3 regions of the Serratia sp. 2723 genome follow, and region 2 is predicted to be linked to each of the others. Evidence: predicted binding sites of a transcription regulator. Region 2 holds the regulator's gene; each other region holds the start of a gene.
What was found. Region 2 encodes PhoB, which activates phosphate uptake and scavenging genes when phosphate is short. Its sites were predicted from a motif close to CTGTCATAAAACTGNCNNAT; they were not measured.
Positions count from the first base shown of each region.

Region 1: a site for PhoB is predicted at 1,938-1,957, ahead of glpT (glycerol-3-phosphate transporter). Genes of this name have one in related genera too.
Region 3: a site for PhoB is predicted at 1,825-1,844, ahead of phnC (phosphonate ABC transporter ATP-binding protein). Genes of this name have one in related genera too.

Region 1 is NZ_JBNDIN010000008.1:129,631-132,914, reverse strand. Features, by position in the region: gene glpB (glycerol-3-phosphate dehydrogenase subunit GlpB) at 1-109, opposite strand, end outside; gene glpA (anaerobic glycerol-3-phosphate dehydrogenase subunit A) at 99-1,748, opposite strand; gene glpT (glycerol-3-phosphate transporter) at 2,110-3,284, shown strand, end outside.
Region 2 is NZ_JBNDIN010000003.1:329,663-332,946, reverse strand. Features, by position in the region: gene sbcC (exonuclease subunit SbcC) at 1-26, opposite strand, end outside; gene sbcD (exonuclease subunit SbcD) at 23-1,252, opposite strand; gene phoB (phosphate response regulator transcription factor PhoB) at 1,455-2,144, shown strand; gene phoR (phosphate regulon sensor histidine kinase PhoR) at 2,169-3,284, shown strand, end outside.
Region 3 is NZ_JBNDIN010000006.1:241,702-244,985, forward strand. Features, by position in the region: gene phnD (phosphonate ABC transporter substrate-binding protein) at 1-882, opposite strand, end outside; gene phnC (phosphonate ABC transporter ATP-binding protein) at 926-1,759, opposite strand; gene trpS (tryptophan--tRNA ligase) at 1,968-2,975, opposite strand; gene ABIE29_RS11790 (cysteine hydrolase family protein) at 3,179-3,284, opposite strand, start outside.

The DNA of each region.
Region 1 (3,284 bases), on a different contig from region 2:
CACTTTGGCCGGAACTGACCACTGCGCAGCGTTTGCCATGCTCGGCTAAACGGATAGCACAGCTCAACCCGGCCAAGCCACCACCAATCACCACCGCATCAAATTGCATCATCCGCCTCCTGCTTAGGATCGCCCTGCGCATCCAACCCACATAGCCCTTGATATACCCAACTGGTGAATTCGCTCTCCCGCAGGGCATCGCCCCAGGCGATAGGCCGCACGCCTTTCCAGCGTTCATTGAGGAAATGGGACAGTTGGGTGATGGATTGCTGCGGCGTCACCACGTTAAACCGCGTCAACAAACCTGCGGCACGGCAGGCACACAGCTCACCCTGGCAGGTCCCCATACCAACGCGGGTACGGCGGCGCAGATCGACCAGATTGTTGACGGTCAGAGAATCCACCGCATAACGTACCTCACCGGCGGTCACCGCTTCACACTCACACACCAGGCTGTTGTCCAGCCGGTTGCCAGCAGGGACCAGGCTGGCGCGATCGCCATGACGGTACACTGCCGAACCCCGGATGCTGGCAGGCAGTGAAACCACGCTGCGCACCGTTTCTTCGGCGCTCTGACGGGAACCGGGCAACGCCACTTCCGCCGTGGTACAAAGGCTGTCAATGCCCAGCTTGGCGCAGACCAGGTCGGTGGCCCATTCGGCCATCAGCCGGTAAGTCATCAGTTTGCCGCCGGTAATGGTGATAAACCCCTCCAACCCGTCGCGCGCCGCATGGTCGAGCAGCACGATGCCACGGCTGACGTTGCGCCCAGAGGGATCGTCGTCGCTGGCAACCAGTGGCCGCACCCCCGCATAGGCACGTAGAATGCGCGTTTGCGCCAGTTTCGGGGCCAGCAGCGAACCTTCGCGGATTAATATATCCACTTCCTGTGGCGTCACCACCATGTTGTCTATCTGATCGTAATCGATATGGGTGGAGGTGGTACCAATCAGCGAGATGGTATCGCCAGGCACCAGAATGTCGGCATCTGCCGGTTTGCGGCAACGGTTAATCACCATGTTATTGATGCGATGGCCCAGGATCAGCAACGCCCCTTTAGCAGGGAACATACGGATGCGCAGATCGGCATACTCGGCAATTTGCTGGCCCCAGATCCCGGCGGCGTTGACCACCACCTGAGCATGAATATCGTACTGATGAGCGGCCTGATGATCGAAAACGCGCACGCCCGTCACGCGATCGCCAGTACGCAACAAACCTGTAACCTGATGATAGGTGAGGATTTGTGCGCCATGTTCACGCGCATCAAGCATGTTGGCCGCCGTTAAGCGGAAAGGATCGACGGTGCCATCCGGTACTCGCACCGCGCCGATCAGCGCCGGGTTAGCCGCAGGCTCCAGGCGTAATGCCAGTTCGGGGTCAATGGCTTCGGCCTCAATCCCGGCGCTGCGACAGGCGGTAATAAACTGCTGCTGAAAGGCCAACGAGTCCTGAGGCAAAGTAATAAACAGGCCGTCGGTACGTTCGATGCAGTGGTGGGCAATACGCTTGAGGATACGGTTTTCTTCAATGCATTCCCGTGCCGATTCGCCATCGGTGACCGAATAGCGTGCCCCGCTGTGCAACAACCCGTGGTTGCGGCCGGTAGCGCCAGTGGCGATGTCATGCCTTTCCAGTAAAACGCAACGCAGACCGCGCCGCGCACAGTCACGGGCAATCCCCGCGCCGGTAGCGCCGCCGCCAATGATGATCACGTCCGTTTCGGTGATTAATGAGTTGTTGCTCATCACGCCCCCTGAGCCTGTAGTTATGGGTTTATTTAGCCACAGCCAGTAGGGTCTTTGTTTGATAAGGAACAATAACGAACAGAAAACGAAAACAATATGGCCATAAAAAGCCATGAATGTGACCAACGTCACGCATTTGTGCTATTTAGTCATTCCAAAATGTTAACCGATCACTCAAAATCCGCCACAGTTTCATAAAAGTGTAACAAATGCGCCACCCATCACGGTGATACCGGGGGATTTTCTCTAGCATTGCGCTCGTTATGGAACATTTAACAACACTTCAGGTATCCGCAAGCTCATCTTCAGGACAGCCATTTCCTGTTGAGGCAATAAACAGATAAAGCCATCGGAGGCGCTCATGTTGAGTATTTTTAAGCCAGCCGCACACATTTCTCGTGTGCCAGTCGATAAGGTAGACCCGCTCTACCGTAAACTGCGCTGGCAAATTTTTATGGGGATCTTTTTCGGTTACGCCGCCTATTATCTGGTGCGTAAAAACTTCACCCTGGCGATGCCGTATCTGATCGATCAGGGCTTCAGCCGTGGTGACCTGGGCTTTGCGCTGTCGGGGATCTCCATCGCCTACGGTTTCTCCAAGTTCATCATGGGTTCGGTTTCTGACCGTTCCAACCCGCGTGTATTCCTACCCGCCGGCCTGATCCTGGCCGCTGCCGTCATGCTGTTTATGGGCTTTGTGCCTTGGGCAACCTCCAGCATCGCCGTGATGTTCGTGCTGCTGTTCCTGTGCGGCTGGTTCCAGGGCATGGGGTGGCCGCCTTGTGGCCGGACCATGGTGCATTGGTGGTCACAGAAAGAACGTGGCGGTATTGTTTCGGTATGGAACTGTGCGCACAACGTCGGTGGCGGCCTGCCTCCACTGCTGTTCCTGCTGGGTATGGCCTGGTTTAACGACTGGCATGCGGCGCTGTATATGCCTGCCTTTGGTGCGATCCTGGTGGCCCTGATCGCCTTCGCCTTGATGCGCGACACCCCGCAATCTGTTGGTCTGCCGCCGATTGAAGAATACAAAAATGACTACCCGGATGATTACACCGAAGAAGCAGAAGAAGAGCTGACGGCCAAGCAGATCTTCATGCAGTACGTGCTGCCAAACAAACTGCTGTGGTACATCGCGATCGCCAACGTGTTCGTGTATCTGCTGCGCTATGGCATCCTGGACTGGTCACCAACCTACCTGAAAGAAGTGAAACACTTCGCGCTGGATAAGTCCTCCTGGGCCTACTTCCTGTACGAATACGCCGGTATCCCTGGCACCCTGCTGTGCGGCTGGATGTCGGACAAGGTGTTTAAAGGCAACCGTGGTGCCACCGGGGTGTTCTTCATGGTTCTGGTGACCATCGCCACCATCGTTTACTGGCTGAACCCGGTAGGTAACCCTGGCATCGATATGGCCTGTATGATCACCATCGGCTTCCTGATCTATGGCCCAGTCATGCTGATCGGCCTGCACGCGCTGGAACTGGCACCGAAGAAAGCGGCAGGTACCGCCGCAGGCTTTACCGGTCTGTTCGG
Region 2 (3,284 bases):
TTCAGCCTTAGGCTCAGGATCTTCATGCTGATGGCTCCTCATACTGGTGCAAGGTTTCTACCACCTGCTGGAACATCTGCCGCATCTGCTGTTGGCGCGGCTCGGCCATCTCGGCTTCCAACGCCAACCGGCGCTCGAAGACTTCGCCGACGCTTAATTCATTCAAGGTTTCTTTATCCTGCTGGGCAATGGTCTGGCTACGTTGCTCTTTACTGCGCCGCAGCAGCACCACTTCAACCGGTAAATCTTCCGCCAACTGTTGGATGCGGCGCTGAATATCGCTGAGGTAATCCTGAGTGGTTACTTCGATATCCAACCAAACCGGGAGTTCGCCCTGATAATCGGCAAACTGCTGTAATTGAGCCTCGATTTGCTGCAAATCACCTTTTATCAGCTGCATGGGCTGGAAGGTTGGGATCTCCAGCGGCGTGATCTGTTGTAGCGCTCCGTCGGCAAAATCGACCATAAACACGCTTTTGGTCTTGCCTAACTCGTCGAAACTCAGAGGAATTGGGGAGCCGCTGTAGCGGATATGCTCAGACTTGGCGACGTTCTGCGCGCGATGGATATGCCCCAACGCAATGTAATCGGCAGGGGGGAACGCCTGGGCTGGAAAGGCGTCCAGCGTGCCGATATAGATATCCCGTACCGAATCCGAAGTGGTGACGCCCACGGTGGTTAAATGGCCTGTGGCGACGATCGGCAGTGGCAAACCCAACGCATCGCGGCGCGTACAGGCCGCCTGATACAGGTTTTGGTAATGTTCGGCGATGGCCTCTTGCAGAGCTTGCTGCTTTTGGTTGCCAGACTCACCAGCGCGGCTGGTGAGCAAATCCCGTGGGCGCAGGAACGGGATCGCGCAGAGCACCGCCCCTGGTTGGCCATCAAGCTGGTTGAGCACCACGATTTGCTGCTCAAGCTCGCTTTGCGCGTTGGCAACCACGGTGGTGTTCAGGCAGGAGAGTAGCTCACGCGATTCATTCAGCGTGGCCACGGAGTCGTGGTTGCCGCCCAGCACCACCAGTTGGCAGCCGGTACGTTGCAGCTCCACCACAAAGCGGTTGTACAGTTCGCGGGCGTAGCTTGGCGGGGAGCCGGTATCGAACAGATCGCCTGCGACGATCAGCGCATCCACCCGCTGCTGTTCCACCTGTTCGATCAGCCAGCCCAAGAAGGCCTGATGCTCGGCGGCGCGGCTTTTGGTGAAAAAGTACTGGCCCAAATGCCAGTCGGAGGTGTGGATCAGGCGCATAGGTCTTCCATCGCTAACAGGATGATAAGGGCATAAATGGGCCTTATCGTAACTCAAGCATGATGATATTTCTTTAACGCCAGAAATAATCGCTATGCTTACTGCGATCAACCGGGCTTTTTTTTCATAAAAGTGTCACAAAACTGACGCATAATGGCGACCGCAATCAACTGAGATCGCTAACACATTGGCAGGATTGACGATGGCAAGACGCATACTGGTGGTGGAAGACGAAGCGCCGATCCGTGAGATGGTGTGCTTTGTGTTGGAGCAGAATGGTTACCAACCGTTGGAAGCCGAGGATTATGACAGTGCCGTCACGCGCCTGTCTGAGCCGTTCCCTGATTTGGTGTTACTGGACTGGATGTTACCGGGAGGGTCCGGTATCCAGTTTATCAAGCATATGAAGCGCGAGGCGATGACCCGGGATATCCCGGTGATGATGCTGACCGCGCGTGGTGAAGAAGAAGATCGGGTACGTGGTCTGGAGGTTGGTGCGGATGATTACATCACCAAGCCTTTCTCCCCCAAGGAACTGGTGGCACGTATCAAGGCGGTGATGCGCCGTATTTCACCAATGGCAGTAGAAGAAGTGATTGAAATGCAGGGGCTAAGCCTGGATCCTTCCTCGCACCGGGTGATGGCTAATGAGCAGGCGCTGGAGATGGGGCCGACCGAGTTCAAACTGCTGCACTTCTTTATGACTCATCCTGAACGGGTTTATAGCCGCGAACAGTTGCTTAATCACGTCTGGGGCACTAACGTTTATGTGGAAGACCGCACCGTTGATGTGCATATCCGCCGGCTGCGTAAGGCGCTGGAGACCAGTGGTCATGACAAGATGGTTCAAACCGTTCGCGGCACCGGTTATCGGTTCTCGACGCGCTACTGATCGCACCGCGCTGGAGAGGTTACCGTGCTAGAACGTTTATCGTGGAAGAGGCTGGCGCTGGAGCTGGCCCTTTTTTGCCTGCCCGCCTTATTGCTGGGGCTTGTTTTCGGTTATCTGCCCTGGCTGCTGTTGGTTTCGGTGCTGGCCGCGCTGGCCTGGAACTTCTATAACCAACTCAAACTTTCCCACTGGCTGTGGGTGGACCGCAGTATGACGCCGCCGCCGGGCCGCTGGAGCTGGGAGCCGCTGTTCTATGGCCTGTATCAGATGCAGCAGCGTAATCGCCGTCGCCGCCGTGAGCTGGCGCTGTTGATCAAACGCTTTCGCAGCGGGGCAGAATCCTTGCCGGATGCGGTGGTGATGACCACCGTGGAGGGCAATATCTTCTGGTGTAACGGCCTGGCACAACATCTGCTGGGCTTTCGTTGGCCGGAAGATAACGGCCAACACATTCTCAACCTGCTGCGCTACCCGGAATTCAGCCATTATCTGCAACAGCAAGAATTCACCAGACCGCTGACGCTACAGCTGAATAACGAGCACTTTGTTGAATTCCGTATCATGCCCTATTCCGAAGGCCAACTGCTGATGGTGGCCCGTGATGTGACCCAGATGCGCCAACTGGAAGGGGCCAGACGCAACTTCTTCGCCAACGTCAGCCATGAGCTGCGTACGCCGCTAACGGTGTTGCAAGGCTACCTGGAGATGATGAGTGACGAAGAGCTGGATGGTTCGCTGCGTGGCAAAGCCTTGGGCACCATGCAAGAGCAGACCAAACGCATGGATGGCCTGGTGAAGCAGTTGCTTACACTCTCCAGGATCGAGGCTGCACCAAACGTGGATATGAACGAGAAGGTGGATATTCCGTTAATGCTGCGGGTATTGCAGCGTGAGGCGCAGTCGCTCAGCGCTGGTAATCACCAGATCAATTTCCGGGTGAATGAAAATCTGCAGGTGTTCGGTAACGAGGATCAACTGCGCAGCGCGGTTTCCAATCTGGTGTACAACGCCGTCAACCATACTCCGGCGGGCACCAATATCGAAGTGAGCTGGCAGCAGACGCCGCAGGGGGCTCAGTTCCAGGTCAGCGATAACGGGCCGGGCATTGGTGCCGAACATATCCCGCGCCTGACCGAGCGT
Region 3 (3,284 bases), on a different contig from region 2:
TTCCGCCAGCTTGACGTCGCCAATATGCTGCTTGCCGCCCATCGCCTTGATAAAGCACTGATGGTTGTCGGTATCCAGCTTCTTGATGGCGGTGACCACCTTGGCTTTGAAATCCGCAGGCAGAGCATTGCTCACCAGGATCGGGCCATTCGGGATCAGCGGCGACTGCCAGATAATCCGGATCTGCTTCATCAAATCCGGGTGATCCATACGGATCATGCGGTTGAAGGCTCCGCTGGTATAGCCGGTGTTGTAATCTCCAATCATCGAGGCCCAGGTGACCGCACCTTCAAACTGGCCGTTCAACACGCCAAGCACGTCCTGCTCATGGCCACCGGAGAAGGTGACGCTGGAGAAGAAGTTGTTGTATTTGTTATCCGGCGTGCCGCCAAACTGTTTCTTGAACACCTGGTTTGGCACCAGGAAACCGGAGGTCGAATCCGGATCCGCAAAGCCGAAGGATTGACCTTTCAGGTCTTCCAGCTTTTTGTAAGGGCTGTCGGCTTTCACCACCACCACCGAGTGATAACCGCGTGACTGATCGGTATCATCCACCGCGATCCCCACCAGATCGACTGCCTTGGGATCCTTGATATACACCGAAGCAAATGACGAAGGTGACATGCTCAACACCAGATCGATCTTGCCCCCGAGCAGGCCCTGGATCACGCCAGAGTAGTCGGAAGAGTTACGTAATTTGGTGTCTACGTTCAGCTCTTTATCGAGAAAATCTTTCACACACTGGTTATCACCAATCTGTTGGGTGGCGTTCTGCCCGCCCAGGATCCCCAGGTTCAACTCTTTCGGCGCATCCGCTGCACCTGCATTAAATACCATCATTACGCCGGCCATCATGGTGGTCAGTGTGAATATTTTTTTCATTGCGCATGCCCTGTGTGTAAAGGTAAAGGTGACGTTCAAGTGATTAATGGATCTGATTGGCTTCTTCGCCATACAGTTGCTGCAAAATACGTTCGTTAAGCTGCGACGGGTGGCCATCGAAAATGATTTTGCCCTGGGCGATGCCAATCACCCGGGTGCAGTATTCCCTCACCAGTTCGACCGAGTGCAGGTTCACCATTACCGCGATATCGTTCTCGCTGACTTTCTGTAGCGCATCCATAATGCGGCGGGTGTTTTTCGGATCGAGCGAGGCGACCGGTTCATCGGCCAGCAGGATTTTGGGGTTTTGCATCAGCGCACGGCAGATGGCGACGCGCTGCATTTGGCCACCGGACAGGTTCTCGGCACGTTGCAGCGCATGTGGCAGCATATTCAGCCATTGCAACAGCTCGATGGCCCGCGCACGGTCAGCATCGTCGAACACTTTGAAGAAGGATTTCAGCGTTGAAGTGTGGCTGAGGCGGCCAAGCAGCACGTTGGTGATCACATCCAGGCGGGGGACCAGGCAAAAATCCTGGAAGATCATGCCGCAACGGGCGCGCCACTGGCGCATCTGGCGGGCCGAGAGCTGCGCGATATCCTGTGCAACTCCATCGTCCTCAAAATGCAGCATCTCGCCACAGCTGGAAGGTATGGTGCCGTTCAGCGTATGCAGCAGGGTAGATTTCCCAGCCCCGGAGCGACCTATCACCGCCACAAACTCCCCGGCGTGCAGATCAAAATTGATGTCGTCGAGGACGCGTTGCTGGGATTGGTAAGCCTTACCCAGCCCTTTTACCGCCAATACCTTGCGTAAAGGGATCGGTTGCTGCCCTGGATAGTCGGTCGGTGCCAGTTTTAACAGTGCCTGCGCCATATGATTTCTCTGATTTCAGTGGCTAATCTTATGGGCACCTATTAACGAATAACTGTATGACACGCAGATGATGGTTTTATGGCCGGGAAATGACGCGCAACGCCATTTCCCGTGATAGAACGGTATTGAGATTTTCCCCTCACGGCCAGCACGCTTTCTATCAGCACCGCGAGCATCAGGTTTTGCTTCTCCAACCGGAGAGGGGCCTTCAATCCAGGGCAAAAAAATTCAGACCCAGCGCGGATTTGACCTGTGCCAAAGTGCTCTGGGTGACCTGATTGGCCCGCTGGCTGCCCTCTCTCAGGATACGCATCAGCTCGCCCTTATCGGCGCTGTACTCGGCCCGCCGGGTGCGGATAGGCTCCAGCAGGGTTTGCAGGCAATCCTCCAGCAAGCGTTTAATCTTCACATCCCCCAATCCGCCCTGACGATAGTGATCCTTCAACTGTGCCACCAGCGCCACATCCTCGCAAAATGCGTCCAGATAGGTGAACACCATATTGCCTTCCACCTGGCCGGGATCGCTGACGTTCAGGTGGTTAGGGTCGGTAAACATGCTCATCACCGCCTTATGCACTTCGTCGGCACTGGCCCCCAGCATGATGGTATTACCACGTGATTTCGACATCTTGCCCTGCCCATCCAACCCCGGCAACCGACCCACACGACTCAGCAGCGGCTGGCACTCCACCAGCACCTCACGTTCGACGATGCGGTTAAAACGCCGGACAATCTCGTTGGTTTGCTCCAGCATCGGTAACTGATCTTCCCCGACCGGCACATGGGTAGCCCCAAAAGCGGTGATATCCGCCGCCTGGCTGACCGGGTAAATCAGGAATCCGGCAGGCAGGCTGCGCGAAAAATCTTTCTCGATGATTTCGCTTTTCACCGTAGGGTTACGTTCCAGACGGGCGACGGTGACCAGATTCAGGTAATACATCGTCAATTCTGCCAGCGCCGGGAGCGCCGATTGCAGGCACAGCGTGGTCTTGGCAGGATCGATTCCCACCGCCAGATAATCGGCCACCACGTTTAGCACATTGGCACTGATTTTTTGCGGATTGCTGCCGTTATCGGTCAGCCCTTGCAGATCGGCCACCATCACCGTTTGCTGGTGATGATGTTGTAGCTCAACGCGCTGGCGCAGTGACCCGACGTAATGACCCAAATGCAGTGAACCGGTGGCGCGATCGCCAGTCAGAATGGTGTAACTCATAGCCTTGCTCCTGGAAGTAAACAGACCGCCGGATCAACGCTATAAAAATGCCGCCAAAACCGGCGGCATTAAAAAAGAGGGATGAATACCCGTGCCGCCCTTAGAAAAGGCGCCACCAGCTAAAACAAGATGTGAACTGCGGGAAGATATTCATCCGGTTACGTTACACCCCGCTCAGAACCGCGTCAAGGGCGGCATCCGGCTCAGAAACTCACTTCGGCTGTAGGCACCGCGCGGATCGCCACGCCAAAACTTTCGATACTCGACAAGGTGGCATTATGATGGGTACGGATCTGTAGCCCGCTGGCG